DNA from 3 places in the Shewanella sp. A22 genome. Region 3 is predicted to be linked to each of the others. Evidence: predicted binding sites of a transcription regulator. Region 3 holds the regulator's gene; each other region holds the start of a gene.
What was found. The regulator FliA, encoded in region 3, starts transcription of late flagellar genes. The targets are predictions, from matches to a motif close to CTAAAGNTNNNNNNNNNNNNGCCGATA.
Positions count from the first base shown of each region.

Region 1: ACWXWT_RS10945 (VC2046/SO_2500 family protein) is a predicted target of FliA. The motif match lies at 1,699-1,725, and genes of this name have one in related genera.
Region 2: ACWXWT_RS07025 (flagellin) is a predicted target of FliA. The motif match lies at 3,528-3,554, and genes of this name have one in related genera.

Region 1 covers NZ_JBSQBN010000051.1:17,254-23,050, forward strand. The annotation lists gene ACWXWT_RS10925 (PLP-dependent cysteine synthase family protein) at 10-1,071, opposite strand; tRNA gene ACWXWT_RS10930 (tRNA-Tyr) at 1,289-1,373, opposite strand; tRNA gene ACWXWT_RS10935 (tRNA-Tyr) at 1,403-1,487, opposite strand; tRNA gene ACWXWT_RS10940 (tRNA-Tyr) at 1,550-1,634, opposite strand; gene ACWXWT_RS10945 (VC2046/SO_2500 family protein) at 1,760-2,257, shown strand; gene ACWXWT_RS10950 (DUF406 family protein) at 2,700-2,987, shown strand; gene ACWXWT_RS10955 (EAL domain-containing protein) at 3,324-5,561, shown strand; gene ACWXWT_RS10960 (YchJ family protein) at 5,616-5,797, opposite strand, start outside.
Region 2 covers NZ_JBSQBN010000026.1:34,422-40,218, reverse strand. The annotation lists gene fliD (flagellar filament capping protein FliD) at 1-1,242, opposite strand, end outside; gene ACWXWT_RS07030 (flagellar protein FlaG) at 1,323-1,748, opposite strand; gene ACWXWT_RS07025 (flagellin) at 1,987-3,447, opposite strand; gene ACWXWT_RS07020 (flagellin) at 3,963-5,426, opposite strand; gene flgL (flagellar hook-associated protein FlgL) at 5,544-5,797, opposite strand, start outside.
Region 3 covers NZ_JBSQBN010000001.1:22,082-27,878, reverse strand. The annotation lists gene ACWXWT_RS00130 (chemotaxis protein CheA) at 1-1,100, opposite strand, end outside; gene ACWXWT_RS00125 (protein phosphatase CheZ) at 1,116-1,853, opposite strand; gene cheY (chemotaxis response regulator CheY) at 1,867-2,250, opposite strand; gene ACWXWT_RS00115 (RNA polymerase sigma factor FliA) at 2,295-3,014, opposite strand; gene ACWXWT_RS00110 (MinD/ParA family protein) at 3,007-3,891, opposite strand; gene flhF (flagellar biosynthesis protein FlhF) at 3,896-5,281, opposite strand; gene flhA (flagellar biosynthesis protein FlhA) at 5,311-5,797, opposite strand, start outside.

The sequences.
Region 1 (5,797 bases), on a different contig from region 3:
TGTTATTGATTAGTTCAATAAACCTGTTGTGTTAAATGCCAGTAGCTTATCTTGATAGAATTTAACACAACCGATATTATTTTTAATCCATTCTGGGTCGTAATAGGTATCTAAATAACGATCACCAGAATCACAAATCAAGGTCACAATTGAGCCTTTTTGCCCTGTTTGTTGCATGCTAGTTGCGAGTAATAATGCACCGTATAAATTGGTACCTGTTGAGGCGCCAGTTTTACGACCAAGAAGTTGCTCTAGCCACTGAATTGTTGCAACCGAGGCTGCATCTGGAATTTTCATCATACTGTCAACGACACCTGCAATAAAAGATGGCTCGACTCTTGGACGGCCAATGCCCTCAATTTTACTGTTTGTTTCACAAACAATATTGGCATCACCATTATGAAAGTAATCATAAAATACCGAGTTTTCAGGATCGACAACACATAATTGAGTTGTTTGCTGCTGAAAACGGATATATCGGCCTATTGTGGCACTCGTACCACCTGTACCTGGACTCATCACAATCCAACTTGGCACTGGATATGGCTCTTTTTCCATCTGATTGAAAATAGAATCTGCAATATTGTTATTACCTCGCCAATCCGTCGCACGCTCAGCATAAGTAAACTGATCAATATAATGACCGTTTAATTCATTAGCTAATCGAGCCGATTCTGGATACATCTGACTACCGTTATCAACATAATGACATTGACCACCGTAAAACTCGATTTGCTGAATTTTCTTTTTTGCAGTGGTTTTTGGCATTACGGCTATAAAAGGTAAGCCGAGTAAGCGAGCGAAGTAAGCTTCGGATACCGCGGTACTGCCTGAAGATGATTCAATGATTGGGGTGTCTTGTTTTATCCAACCATTACATAGTGCATATAGAAATAATGAGCGTGCTAAGCGGTGCTTTAAACTGCCCGTGGGGTGGGTACTTTCATCTTTTAAATATATGTCCACACCATCAAGCTGTGGTAAATCTAGTTTAATTAGGTGTGTATCTGCAGAACGTTGATAGTCTGCTTCAATTTTTGCGATGGCCTGATTGACCCAAGATGTTGGCATGAGACTAACTCGTTATTCCAAATGAATATATATAATAACGAAAATAAATAATGAAAAATAGTGTTAAATCAACATAAGTGCTTGATAAGTTTTAATAGGTTTTATTTTTGCGCGGCATGAAAGTCATTAACAGGTATTAATACGGATGAGATAAGGATAAAGCAATAGTGATTTAGAAATAATAAAATAGATAGGGCATATAGACGGAGATGTAAAATGGTGGAGGGAGAAGGATTCGAACCTTCGAAGGCTGAGCCGTCAGATTTACAGTCTGATCCCTTTGGCCACTCGGGAACCCCTCCACAGCAAGAAAAGTATCAATTAAAAAAGATGGTGGAGGGAGAAGGATTCGAACCTTCGAAGGCTGAGCCGTCAGATTTACAGTCTGATCCCTTTGGCCACTCGGGAACCCCTCCACATATTTCTTTTTCTACTTTCTTTTTTACATTTTAACTCTTTACACATATAACAAGGCAAATGGTGGAGGGAGAAGGATTCGAACCTTCGAAGGCTGAGCCGTCAGATTTACAGTCTGATCCCTTTGGCCACTCGGGAACCCCTCCTCAATTGCGGCCGCCATAGTAGTCAGAAACCTTTTATATGTAAAGTGTAAAATTGAATATATTGCTAAAGTTTATAACTGTTTGGTCGATAAAATAGCATCGAGCAGTAGTTATGATGTTTTTATATGCAAATTGAATCAACTTTAGTCAATGAGTTACAAATAGGGAACCGATTAAACGTTGCGATTGAGCACAATCGTCGCGGTGAATTTGGTTTGCTATTAGCTATGCTGTCAGTTGATGCTCGTGATATGGCTCAATTTCAATTAGATAATGATATCGAAAGTACTCAAAAACTGCGTAAGCAGTTCTCGTTACCTAACCCCCAATTACTTGTCGACGATATTTCTGTTCATCCCGATACCACCGACAATGCAGATATTTTTCGGCTGCACGGTGCACGGCAGTTTCAACTTCAACAAGCTTTAACACCGGAAGCCCTAGTTATTAGGGGGGCACAACCTGATTCAATGGTAGAAGTACTGAGTAACTGCGATTATCTAACAAAAAGTAAAGCGATCAATGCATATAAACAGCACACTCCTATAGAAGACATGCATTTTCTTGATCAGTTGAGTACCCAACGGAAAATTTCTAATACTTTATCAATACAATCAGCTTAGACTCGTTTTGACCAGTTAACATCGAGACAAAAATAGTGAGCTTTATTAAGAACTGCAGAGCTTTGCAGGTTAATTTTGTTAGTGATAAAAACGTGTTAATCGAGGCGAGTTGATTACTGCCTAGCAATCTAAGCAAATATCACTTTGAAAAGTTTCACTCAATAAAGAGTAACGCGTTTTTAGCCGAACATTTCGGGCAGCGTTTGTTGGTCAGTATTGCTGCGTTATCGGCTTTTAATGTAGGAGAACTACACCACAAAGCCTCTGTCTTGTAGCTCATATTTAAGTAATGACCAACAATTCGCTGCAAAAATAACCTTGAAAGATTAATAGGCCCTAGATTGGTCGAATATTTTACGTAATTGTGAGCATTGCTAGTAAAAGCTCCCCTAAACTGAGTTATATTTGCAATTCAAGCTAACGTTCATGACGGAGTAAACTAATGATTAAACAAATTAAACAGCAACAAAGTAACGTCAGTGACAGTTGTGCTGAGTGTGGTAGTTATGTTGATATTGGTGCTGTTGTTGAGGCTGAAGATACTTTATTAGTACTAAATTTTGTTGGCGATGATGCATCGATTCAAGCGAAAACAATAGAACAGGCTGCACTACAACGTTTTAACGATACCAAAACTGAGATCATCGAGGCGGATGAAACGATTACTTTGAAGCTTGATTTTGCATTTAGTGTCGAGAAAATGATTTTTCAACTTGAAAATCAACTTTAATTATCGTTATTGTTTGTTTAGCGAAAGATATGTCATATGTCTGTTGTTAAACAGTTTTTATGCAAAAAGATTTACGAATCTGCAATCCAATTAAACCGTAACAATATATTACGAAAGGATTGCTGTTTGAGAGTATCGCGTGTAATCTGATTTACTTAATCAAGGGTATAGTTGGTTTTACTAATGTAAAATAGTGTATACCTTTAATGCGAGTTTCGCTCCCAATGTATTACCCTAATATTTGACTTTTGTTCTAAAAACAGTACTAAAAATAACAATTGAACTGAACCAATATTGTCAAAGAGTTAGGGGAATGAAGCCATTTTCGGGATTTAAATGAATCGACAAGAGCAACAGCACCTGTTGGAATTAATAGTAAATTCCAGTGCTAAGCAACAGGGTGACTTTACAAAAACCTCTGAGTTGGTGTGCCAACTATTGCATGATTATTTTTCTGCATCATTTGTTTCAGTTTGGACTTTAGATGACAAAGATATAGGCGACGCAAAAGTTGTAAATAATGATTTTGTTTGTGAACAAACTTTAGTGGCAAGTAAAACTAGCGACAATCTAATTCATTTCTCACATATGCGACAAATGACGATTGAGTCGGCTTATTTTGATGAATTACGTTCCCACCGGTATATTTTATCCACCGACACACCTCACATTGATCTTGTTGAAGCGTTTTCTGATTATTATAAACATCATAATATTCTAACAAGCACTGATATCGCCATTAGGATAAATGGCCATATAGAAGGGGTTCTTTCTATTGAAAGTTGTGAAGAAGTGCACTGGACCACATCTGATATTCAGTTTGCTATTCAATGTGCTGACCAATTAGCACTCACCTTATCTACCCGTTATACCTATGACAGCAACGAGCAAATTTATCTGTTACGAAATGCCACAGAGCAATCTGAACATGTGGTTATGCTCGTCAATACTGACAGTCGTATTATTGAGTATGTTAATAGTGCTCACGAAAAAATGACCGGTTTACCTCGATCTTCAGTAGAACATAATAGTGCATTATGCCTTGATTTTTTTAAGGAAAAACCTCAACGGCTTGATCATATTATTGATAAATTACACAATAACGAAACGGTGAAAGGTGACCTTAAGCTTGAACGAAGCAATGGAAGTGAATATTGGCTAAATTATCATATTACCCCATTCGTGACAGAACAAGGCAAACATTATGCTTTAGTGTCTAGTTATGACAATTCGGCAGAATATTTACACAAAGCAGAATTAGAACGTTTGGCATGGCATTGTCCATTGACCGGATTACATAACCGCATTCACTTTACGCCTATTTTAGATCGCGCGACAGAAGGCATACTAATCCTAGTTGATTTATTAGGTTTCAAACGTTTTAATGACACCCATGGTCATGAACATGGCGACAGTTTACTCATTGAAACAGCAAGACGATTAAAGCATTTTGCCTATGCTGCAAACGCAATTGATGTTGCTAGAATAGGCAGTGATGAATTTGCAATGTTGTTGCCTGCCAATTCTTCAGTAACCGATTTAGAACAGATGATCGGTCGACTGTATATGAATTTAGCGGCATCATCTGTGATATCCCGTGAGAGAATAGAGCCCAAACCCGCAATTGCGGCTGTAGATATCAAATCAGTAATCGGGTTATTTAGCCCTTTATCTTGTGCTGATATCACGCTACAACATGCTAAGAAAAAAACAGATATTCATTATCAGATTTTCAACGAAAACCTCCTCGATACCTTTACCACTAATGCAGAAATAGAACGTGATTTACAACACGCCATTCGTGGTCGTGAGTTTGAACTTTATTATCAACCTTTAATGGATTTACAAAGTAATCAATACATAGGTGCAGAGGCGCTAATTCGTTGGCATCACCCTAAAAAAGGCGTGTTATATCCTGGTGCGTTTATCGAGATTGCGGAACAAAGTGGCATGATCAATCAAATTGGGGAGTGGGTGCTAGAAACCGCCTGTAAGCAACTCAATTTATGGCAACATAAAAACGTTAATATTGCGATGCATGTAAACGTAGCAGCAAGACAATTTTTTAGTGGTAATCTTTATGAACAAGTGTGGCGTTTAGTGACTCGTTATCGCATTAAACCAAAAACGTTAATATTAGAAATCACAGAAACTGAATTAATGGGTGATATTCGCTATGCCATTAATTTATGCCATGAACTTGCAGAGTTAGGTGTCGGACTCGCGATTGATGACTTTGGGACGGGTTACAGTTCAATGAAGTATTTGAAACAGTTTCCAATATCGAAATTAAAAATTGATCGCTCGTTTATTATGGATATTTCATCAAGCCGCGAAAGTCGTGAGATTGTTAGTGCCATTATTGCAATGGCTAAAGCGCTAAATATTTCATTAACAGCTGAAGGTGTTGAAACGAAAGAACAAGAAGAGTTTTTAACCATGAGTGCATGTCACCATGCGCAAGGATATTTATATAGCCCGGCAATTCGGGTAAATGATTTTGCTTTGTTTATTAATGCGCATGAGCAAAAAATGACTAAATTTGAACAACCATTAATCGTTAATAATCATTAACTTGCTCGCCAACTAGGCTGGTTACAACTAGGTTAGCGTTGTTTATGACTTTAGTTATCCCATCTTTTTTGCACAACATTGCTTGAATTTTTTGCCGCTGTTACAAATACATGGTTCATTTCGACCCGGTAAGGAGGTATGCATTTGTTTACCCGAGGTGTATAACCAAATACCATTTAGCAGTACAAAGTTGGAACATTCATAGATTGCATCAATTTTCTTATCTTCTAAATACC
Region 2 (5,797 bases), on a different contig from region 3:
AAACGCAGCCATTTTCAAAGCAAATGCTTCTCGCTGGTCGGTCAATCGCGATAAACTGCCATCAAGGGAGGTGTCACGACTATCAATAATAGATCCAGTTCCCACATACGAGTCAAGATAACCATCTAGTTTTGCTGTTACCCCCGTATCTTCAGTGGTAAACATTTCTTTAATACCAGCAACATTGCTTTCTAATGCTTCTGTTAAAATATCATCAACTATTTCTAAGGTGCCGCTTCGGGTGGTGGTAATACCAATAGAAGCCAATGATAATTGGCCATCCGATGTTGCAAACGCTGAGGACATTACGTTACGCAATTGACTCTGTATTCCACGCGGTAATGAGTCCCCCTGTAAAGCGCCCGCCTCTTCCGTCTCGGCATTGTAACTCGTCAAACTGGCAATGGTTTCTGACATTGAGTTAAAAGCTTCAACAAATGACTTAATACCCGTCGCAATTGCACTAGTATTTTGCTTTACCGTTAATGTGGTCAACTTATCAACGTCGGCGTCTCTAAGATTAAGCGTCACACCTTCAATGGCATCTTCAACAGTGTTACTGCTCGAAGTCAGTTTTAGACCGTCAATATAAATAATGGAATCTTTTGCGGCTTGTAATTCGGTCATCGCGAAGGTGTCTGCCAACACGGTACCCGCACCTGTATCGGTGGCTGAAACCGTGATGTTATTGGCCGTGCCTGTTTCTTTAGACGTTAATACTAATTGGGCACCGTCATCACTGTTCACTATGGTTGCGGTAACGCCAACATTGTCGTCAGCACTGTTTATTTTTGCCACCAGTGTTTGCATAGTATCTTCAGCGGTAACTTCAATATCAAAACTGTCGCCATCAACAGCAAAGTTTAATGAGCCTTCATCTAAAGGCGCTGTTACATCGCTCACAGCCAAAGAGCCAATTTTTTGACTCCCCGCCAGTTGTTCAACAGCAAGACTATAACTGCCTGTTACCGCGGTATTCGTCACTGATGCAGTGACATAAGTATTCTTTGAAACTGACGCACTCTGGCTATCGAATGAATCTGTATCAGAGAGAAAGGTTAAGCTATCTTTGAATTCAGATAACGAACTTTTTAAAAAGCCCAATGCTGATATCTCGGAATTAATCGCGCCCTCTTTTGAGTCAAATTGAGCTACCTTAGGAGTTCGTTGTGCGCTAACTAAAGCCGACACAATACCGTTAATGTCTAGCCCGGAGCCTAGTCCAACCGATGTTAATCCCATGTTTACCTCAACTAATCTTAACTAAATAACACAAAAAAGCGCGTAATCGACTTGTTAAATCAAATCATCCGCCCAATAGCTTAAGCTTCAGTTCTCATTAATAACCCTTTTACATCTTGCAACTTCTGAGCCAACTCTAACGCCTCATCGCTGGGGATCTGGCGTATGATTTCACCTGAATCAATATCCATTACCTTAACAATAGCGGAGCCTGAGTCTTCGTCAACCGAAAACGCAAGGCCTTTGTTCATCAAAGAGACAACTTCAGACAGCTGAATAACAACTTCTTCTAAGGCTTCTGCCTGGGATTGTTCTTTTTTACTGGCTTCGGTTTTTTCTGCTTCAGTTATTGCTTTGACCATCGGTGCTTTATCGGATTCAGGCAGGTAAGTACTTTTTTCAGCCGCTAAATGCGAAGCAACATTTTTATCTAATGCTCCTTCAGGTCTATTTGTTACAGAGGGGTTTACAGGTGAGTTTGCAATACCCAGTGAATTATTATCCATAACATCCTCTCTAAATCAATGTAATCCCTGTTTACGCGTTACTCGTTGAGGGTTACTTTGCCAACAAAGTAACATCATATCGTCACCATAGTTACAACGCTATATAACGTTAATAAATCGATATACATAAGTAACAAAAAGGAAGATTCAGCTGTGAATCTTCCTTTTCTATTTTGACGTTATGTTACTGATTCACTCAGTGAGTTACTATCATTCTGTTGCCACTAAACTAAGCTGATTACAGTAGTGATAACGCAACCTGTGGTAGCTGATTCGCTTGCGCCAACATAGACGATGATGCTTGCGATAAAATCTGCTGTTTACTCAGCTCTGCACTTTCTGCAGCAAAGTCAACATCTTGAATACGGCTACGTGCATCTGACACGTTATTTTGGATGTTGCTTAAGTTACTGATAGTGAAGTCTAAACGGTTTTGCGTAGCACCTAAGTCAGCACGTTGGCTATCAATACCGGCAATCGCACCATCAATAATGTCAATCGCACTTTGCGCACCTGATGCTGTGCCAATGTCAATGGTACTCACACCCGCAAATACACCTGCTGCTTCACCAGTAATTTCAGCGGGTGCTGCTGTACCGGTTAAGGTAAAGCTGTCAGGTGAGCTCAATGTAATCGCACCTGCCGCTGTAGCTACTGTACCAGTAGTACCGTTAGCAACCACTGTTGCACCTGATGCTGTACCGTCGGCAGAAACGTTCTTTAACGATAATGCACCTGATGTATTGCTGCCACCAGTAGAAGTAAAGTTAATATCTGCACCAGTAGAACTCGTAATAGTAAGAGTACCATTATCCAAGTTTGCCGTTACACCTGTATCACCTGAAGTATCATTAATTGCTGTTGCAAGGTCTTCATTCGAGCTAATACCCGTTAAGTCTAAAGACGCTGTTTTCCCTGCACCACCATCAACATTCATGACTAACGATACATCATATGCAGCGGTTAAATCAGCTTGAACATTGGTTTCAGCAGATGCGGTTACACCTGTACCAGCTTGGTTAATTTTAGCAACAATTTCAGTCGCGGTATCTTCATCAACGGTCACAATATTAGTTGTGCTAGTGCCTTGAGTAATGGTTAAGGTTTCACCCGTTGAACCATTGGTACCCGCAGCTGCGGCAACAAGCCCACCACCAAATAAACTACCGGCTTTATTACTTTGATACGCACCAATACTGGTTGCGGCTACCGATTTAAGAGACACATTAATGGTTTGGTTGGCTTCTGAACCAACTTGGAATGCTTGAGTACCATAAGAGCCATCAAGTAAATTCTGGCCACCAAACGATGTGGTTTCAGCAATACGAGTTAACTCAGACTGCAAAGAGTTAATCTCTTTTTGCATAGCAGAACGGTCGTCTGATGAGTTTGAACCGTTAGCCGACTGTAATGACAAGTCACGCATACGCTGTAAAATGTTGGTTGACTCACTCATTGCACCTTCAGCTGTTTGTGCAATCGAGATACCGTCGTTAGCGTTACGCATCGCCACACCAATACCATTGATTTGGCTAGTCATACGATTCGAAATCTGTAAGCCTGCCGCATCATCTTTAGCGCTGTTAATGCGAAGACCTGAAGCTAAACGCTCCATTGAAGTAGCAGTGTTGCTCTGTGCTTTGTTTAGGTTACCCTGCGCTTTCATCGAAGTGACGTTAGTATTTACTGAAATAGCCATAATTTAATTCCTCGTATTCCTGACTGTAGACATTGCCTGTCTGTATTAAGCCAGGCGGATCATATTGGTTACACTTAAGGTAACGGCAATAAAAGTCAGAACTTTAGCTTTTTTTTTCAACTGCAGATAAAAAACTAAATAAACAATTAAATTCAATATATTAGGGCCTGTTGTTCTTTGCTGGTTAAGTTTTGTTCGAGATAAAAACGTTTTAATCGAGGCTAGTGGATTGCTGCCTAGCAATCTAAGCTACTTTTACTTAACGAAGAGTAACTCAACAAAGAGTAAAACGTTTTTAGCCGAACCCTACGGGCAGCGTTTGTTGGTCATTTTTACTGCGTTATAGACTTTTTGTGTAGAATAACTACACCACAAAGTCTCTGCCTTGTACAAATGAACAACAATTCGCTGCAAAACCAACCTTGAAAGATCAACAGGCTCTAGTACTACAAATTAAAAACCCGCCATTTGAGGTGGCGGATTCTAATATCGAGATTGTTAGCTTACTTTTTTAACTAGCCAAGTAAAGACAATGCCACTTGTGGTAGCTGATTGGCTTGCGCCAACATCGACGATGATGCTTGCGATAAAATCTGTTGCTTACTCAGCTCTGCACTCTCTGAGGCAAAGTCAACGTCTTGAATACGACTACGCGCATCTGACACGTTATTTTGAACGTTACTCAAGTTACTGATAGTAAAACTCATTCTATTTTGCACCGCACCTAAATCGGCACGAGAGCTATCAATACCGGCAATCGCACCATCAATAATGTCAATCGCACTTTGCGCGCCTGATGCGGTACCAATGTCAATGGTACTAACACCAACAAATACACCTGCTGCTTCACCAGTAATTTCAGCGGGTGCTGCTGTACCAGTTAAGGTAAAGCTGTCAGGTGAGCTTAATGTAATCGCACCTGCCGCGGTTGCTACTGTACCAGTAGTACCGTTAGCGACCACTGTTGCACCTGATGCTGTACCGTCTGCAGAAATGTTCTTTAACGATAATGCACCTGATGTATTGCTGCCACCAGTAGAGGTGAAGTTAATATCAGCACCTGATGCACTAGTAATAGTAAGAGTACCATTATCCAGTTTTGCCGTTACGCCTGTATCACCTGAAGTATCATTAATTGCTGTTGCAAGATCAGCGTTCGAGCTAATACCCGTTAAGTCTAAAGACGCTGTTTTCCCTGCACCACCATCAACATTCATGACTAACGATACATCATATGCAGCGGTTAAATCAGCTTGAACATTGGTTTCAGCAGATGCGGTTACACCTGTACCAGCTTGGTTAATTTTAGCAACAATTTCAGTCGCGGTATCTTCATCAACGGTCACAATATTAGTTGTGCTAGTGCCTTGAGTAATGGTTAAGGTTTCACCCGTTGAACCATTGGTACCCGCAGCTGCGGCAACAAGCCCACCACCAAATAAACTACCGGCTTTATCACTTTGATACGCACCAATACTGGTTGCGGCTACCGATTTAAGAGACACATTAATGGTTTGGTTGGCATCAGAACCAACTTGGAATGATTGAGTACCATAAGAGCCATCGAGTAAATTCTGGCCACCAAACGAGGTGGTTTCTGCAATACGAGTTAACTCTGCCTGTAAAGAGTTAATCTCTTTTTGCATAGATGCGCGGTCATCAGACGAGTTTGAACCGTTGGCAGACTGCAAAGACAAGTCACGCATACGCTGCAAAATATTGGTTGACTCACCCATTGCACCTTCAGCCGTTTGTGCAATAGAGATACCATCGTTAGCGTTACGAATAGCAACGCCAATCCCGTTTATCTGACTGGTCATACGGTTTGAAATCTGTAGACCTGCCGCATCATCTTTGGCGCTGTTAATACGCAGGCCTGATGCTAGTCGTTCCATAGAGGTTGAAGTAGCAGTTTGAGCTTTATTTAAATTACCTTGCGCCTTCATGGATGTAACGTTGGTGTTAACTGAAATAGCCATAGTGTAAATTCCTCTTCTTAGTTGAACGCCAAGACCCGGAGCTTGGCTAAACGGTTAATCATGTAAACTGTTTAATATGTTGTGAAACGTTCGTGTATCAGTGCTTATAAAACGTGTTTATATATAGTCAAACAAACTGGTCGAACTGACTTTACTAAACAAGCTCGACGCGGCATTGAGTGCTAATTGTTGCTTTTCAAACTCGGTAATAGCCGAGGCAAAATCCAAATCTTCTAATTTTGATAATGCCGAGGTGTTAATCAACTTTTCATCAGTATGATTGTCGCTGTACTGTTGCAACACCTTTAGGCTGTTACCAGTTAAGCTTCGTTCCTGACTCATTTGTTTGACACCGCTATCAATGTTATTCA
Region 3 (5,797 bases):
CCAACCATGTTCATGATTTCATCTAAACGAGCAGTATCTACACGAACAGTTGTTTCACCCTGAGGAACAGAAGGCGCTTTCACAGGTGCTTTATCTTTAACGAGTTCAGCTTTTGGTGCTGCGACAGGGGGCGTGGCGGTGACTGGTTTTGCGACAGGCTTAGCGGTTGGAGTCACTGCAGGTTTAGCAGTTGGAGTAACATGTTTTTGAGCTGTTGCAGGCGTTGGTTGCGGCTTAACGTCGGCAGGAGAACTACCTTTTCCGTGTAATTCATCTAAAAGGCGTTCGAACTCATCATCTGTAATTTCATCAGAATCAACAAGTGGCTCAACAACTGGAGTACTCGCAGGTGGTTTCGCTGACGCTACGGGGGCAGATGTCTCTTTGAATGAACCAGAACCGTGCAGTTCATCTAATAATGCTTCGAACTCATCATCGGTAATTTCGTCGCTATTATTCGCAGTTGGAGTTTTTGGAGCCTCGGAGCCTTGATTAGTATCAGATACTTGAGGTGCTACTGGACCTTTACCACCGCCATGCAATGCATCAAGTAGCGCTTCAAATTCCGATTCGTCAATCTCATCAATACTGCCAGAATTAGAGATCTCTTCTGATTGAGTATTAAGATCTTCAATGTACTCAGGTTCGCTTGACTCAACAACACTCTCGATAGGTTCAGGCTCTTCAGCTGCCATTTCTGAAGGTAATGGTGCACCTGAACTTAATAATTTAAGCTTCGCAAGCAATTCAGGATCTGCAGGGTCTTGGGTTTCCCCCTGTTGAGTTTGAGCAAACATGGAATTAATGGCGTCGACAGCTTGCAAAATGATATCCATTAATTCTGCATTTACGCCACGTTTACCAGTGCGCAATAAGTCAAACGTATTTTCGGCTTCGTGACATACGTCAACCATGGGTTTTAGGCTTAAAAAACCTGCTCCACCCTTAACGGTATGGAATCCACGGAAAATAGCATTAAGTAAATCACTGTCATCAGGATTATTTTCAAGGGCAACTAGTTGCTCTTGTAGAAGCTCTAAAATCTCACCAGCTTCGATTAAAAAGTCCTGGAGTATCTCTTCATCAACATCAAAGGACATTAAATTGACTCCTAATTAGAAACCCAGACTTGATAGCAGATCGTCAACTTCATCCTGACCAGTCACAACATCTTCACGCAATTCTGCATGCATGATTGGACCTTCTGCTTCTATCTTATTATCGTTTATAGCTGGCGATGATTCGGTAACATGATCTCCAAACACAGTTAACATTGAGACCAAATTACTTTCTACTTCACGAACTAAATCTATTACTCGGCGGATCATTTGACCCGTTAAGTCTTGGAAGTCTTGCGCCATCAAAATTTGATTTAATAGCTCACGTAGACGATTAGAATCATGTTCGCTATGCGACATAAACTGCTGAACATCATGACAAAGTGATTTAAACTCACTTAATTGTATATCACGACGCATCAGCTTATCCCACATGGGCGTCACAGATTGTATATTACTAATGATGGTATCGGCCAAAGGTAGGCATTCTTCAACCGCATCCATAGTTTTATTTGCAGCTTGTTCTGTCATATCGATAACATAATTCAATCTTTCTTTAGCATCCGGTATTTCGGTATTAGCTAATTCAGATAAACGGTTATCGACTTGAAAATCTCTTAGTGCACTATGGAGTTGTCGAGTTAACTTACCGACTTCTTCAAAAAGCTCACGCTGTAATGGCGCAGCAAGCTCCCTGATTGCGTCATCTGCTTTGTCTTGCTTACCAGAAGTAAGCAATTCAACAAGTTCTTGGGCCTGTTCGAGAGTGATTAACCCCGATATTGATGCCTGCATGACTTATCCTTGCTTATGCGAGTCGTTCAAAGATTTTATCTAACTTTTCTTTTAACGTTGCTGCGGTGAAAGGTTTTACCACATAACCATTAACACCGGCTTGCGCTGCTGCAATAATCTGTTCACGCTTAGCCTCTGCGGTTACCATCAATACCGGTAAATGTTTTAATGAATCATCTGCACGAATTGCTTTAAGTAAATCAATACCTTGCATTCCCGGCATATTCCAATCTGTTACCACGAAATCAAAGTCGCCTTTTTGTAACATAGGTAGGGCTGTTGAGCCATCATCTGCTTCTTGGGTATTATTAAATCCCAAATCTCGCAACAAGTTCTTAATGATACGCCTCATTGTTGAAAAATCGTCAACAATGAGAATCTTCATATTCTTGTCCAAGGTTTCCTCCGGTGAGCTGACACTCGTTTGCTCTAAATAAGTTATTATTCTTGTGTCCAATGCTTGAGCTTAGCTTTTAATCTGAGCATTGCCTGACTTAATATCTGGCTTACTCGCGATTCGCTAACCTCAAGGATGGCACCAATTTCTTTTAAATTTAATGCTTCGTCATAATATAACGATAATACTAACGCATCTCTTTCTGGCAATGTTTTAATTGCTTCAACCAGTGCAGATTGGAATTGAACTTCAGCAAGTGAGTCAAAGGTTTCATCTGGTGATTCGTTGTCTGTAATTAACACATCTTGCGAAACACCAAGATCTTCTATGCCTATGATTTTACCAACAGAAACATCATTTAAGATATGATGGTACTCATCGAGCGACATATCAAGTTTTTCGGCAATTTCTGTATCATGAGCATCTCGTCCAAGCTGTTGCCCTAATTCATCAATCACCTGTGCAACGCGACGATTATTTCGGTGAACAGAGCGTGGAACCCAGTCACCACGGCGAATTTCATCAATCATTGCACCACGAATTCTGATCCCTGCAAAGGTTTCAAACTTAGCGCCTTTGCTACAATCAAATTTAGATGAAGCTTCAAGTAACCCCATCATTCCAGCTTGTAATAAATCATCAAGTTGCACCGATGCTGGCAATCTTGCCAGCATATGATGGGCAATTCGCTTTACCAACGGTGCATACTGTTCAACAATAGACGTTTTGTTATCGAACTGAGTATACGCAGCGGCTTTATTCACTCGTCCTTCCTTCTTCTTGTATCGGCTTACGTTGTACAAGACGTTCAACAAAGAACTCTAAATGACCACCTGGCTGTTGTGGAACAGGCCAAGTCATAATTTTATTGGCTAACCCGTGATAAGCAATCGCTGAAGGTGATTTAGGATAAGCTTCAACCACTAACTTTTGCTTACGAACAGACTTCCGTAAATTTTCATCAAATGGAACTGTTGCCACCAATTCTAGAGCAACATCTAAAAATCTGTCAGTCACTTTACTTAGTTTAGCAAATAATTCCATACCTTCACGTAAACTACGCACCATATTTGCCACAATTTTGAAGTGGAACACACCATGCTCACGACTTAAAATCTTAATTAATGCATAGGCATCTGTAATTGACGTTGGTTCGTCGCACACCACAATCAGCACATCTTGTGATGCACGAGAAAAACTCAGCACCATATCAGATATGCCAGCAGCAGTATCAACAATTAAAATATCAAACTGAGTACGCATTTCACTAAATGCACGGATAAGTCCAGCATGTTGTGCTTGTGTTAACTCCACCATCGCTTGTGAACCCGAGGTAGCAGGAACAATACCAATACCTTTAGGGCCTCGTACAATGATGTCATCTAATTCGGCATCTCCGGACAAAACATGAGATAAATTTTTCTCTGCACGTATCCCAAGCATGACATCGACGTTGGCTAAGCCTAAATCGGCATCGAGTACTAATACGCGTTTGCCCTTTTCGGCTAATGCAACGGCGGTATTAATTGATACGCTTGTTTTGCCCACTCCGCCTTTGCCGCCGGACACGGCAATGACTTTAACTTTATCGTTATTTGGTTGATTCATCATACGTAAACCACTTGCTTGATCCCGACTCATATCTTTACTCAAATGCATAGGCTGTGTCATTAGACCACACCGTGTCTTGTGACGTTTGTTGTTCTTTTTCGTTTAATGCAGCTAGCGCTTGCTTCGCTAATGCTAATGTATCAGCCACTTTCATGTCCTCAGGAACACGTTGACCGTCAGTTACATAACTCAATGGTAACTCATTTTGAATCAATACGCTCAATGCACCAGCAATTGATATTGACTCATCCAATTTGGTGAGAATCGCACCGGACAATGGAATACGCTTAAAATGTTCTACAGCATCTTGCAATACACGACGTTGGCCCGTCGCTGACAAGACTAAGTAACTCCGGATGGGGATCCTACTATTTGCTGTCAAATTATCAAGTTGTTGATATAGACGCATGTCACGTTGTCCCATACCAGCGGTGTCAATTAACACTAACTTACGATTTCTGAACTGATACAGTATTTGTTCTAATTCGGTTAAATCATGTGCTTGCTTAACTGGACAGCCCATTATTTTGCCATAAGTCGCTAATTGCTCATAAGCACCAATACGGTAATGGTCAGTAGTAATTAATGCAACTTGCTCAGGTCCATGATGTGCGGCAAAACGAGCAGCAATTTTAGCTAAAGATGTTGTTTTACCAACACCGGTAGGACCAACAAATGCTACAACTCCACCGCGTTTGACAATATCATCGCCTTGATTGTCAAGTAAATTAGCTAAGCTTTGCGGTAATGCACGTACTAAATCAGCTGGAGTATAATGTTGACTCAATCCTGCTAGTTTAGCAGCTACTGCAGGAGAAAACTCTGCCGCAATCAATTTACTTTCTAACATAGCACCAACAGGATCTGTACGCTTTTTTTGATCTTTCATCAATGATGAAACTTGATGAGTTAATAAACTGCGTAATGAGGCCATCTCTTCACGCAACTCATCCATATCAGAAGATTGATTTTTACTGGTTTTTTTAGGATGTTCCGATGTTACTTTTGATTGAAAATCTGTTGCTGGTTTAGCTGATTTTACACCTTCTAATTGACGAGCCCATTCAGGCAATTCTGGCTCGTCTTGGTGAACTGACATTTGTTGTGTCATGCGGTTATGCTGTTTTTCAAGTAAAGCCTGTAGGGAGTCTGCTGCAGGAGGCGGATTCACTTTTGTTTGTGCTTTCATCGTGGGTTTAACACCTAATGACACACGATCTTCACTAACGTCCATAAAGCTGGTCGTTGGCGCTTGTGAAGCTATCGCCGCTTTCGGTTCGTCATAATCCACGGCAGCGACAATTTCGATTCCGCCAGTGACTTTTTTGTTCGACATAATGACAGCGTCAGACCCTAAAGTTTCTTTTACTTGAGCCAATGCAGCGCGCATATCTTTGGCAAAAAATCGTTTAATTTTCACTTATGCACCTCTATAAACTGACGTTATCACTATTGACCTACAGCCGAAACAATTCTTATTTGTTTCTCATCTGGTATTTCTTGATAAGAAATCACCCGTAAATTAGGAATAGTGTATTTAACAAATCGTGACAGGGTTGACCTAAGCATGCCAGATGTCAATAAAATGGCCGGTTGTCCTACCATTTCTTGCTTCTGAGCAGCGTCTAATAATGACTGCTGCATACGTTCTGCGAGACCAGGTTCAATATTAGGCCCTTCACCGCCTGTCGCCTGCATAGACTTATGCAACATTTGTTCCAACTCTGGTGCCAATGTAATGACAGGTATTTCAAGTTCTGGCCCAGAGATTTCTTGTACTATCATACGTTTTAGGGCAATACGCACTGCAGCCGTTAATACCTCGGTATCATTACTCTTAGAGCCATATTCTAACAACGTCTGCACTATGGTGCGTAAATCACGTACTGATACACCTTCATTTAGTAAGTTTTGCATGACTTTAACAACCGAACCT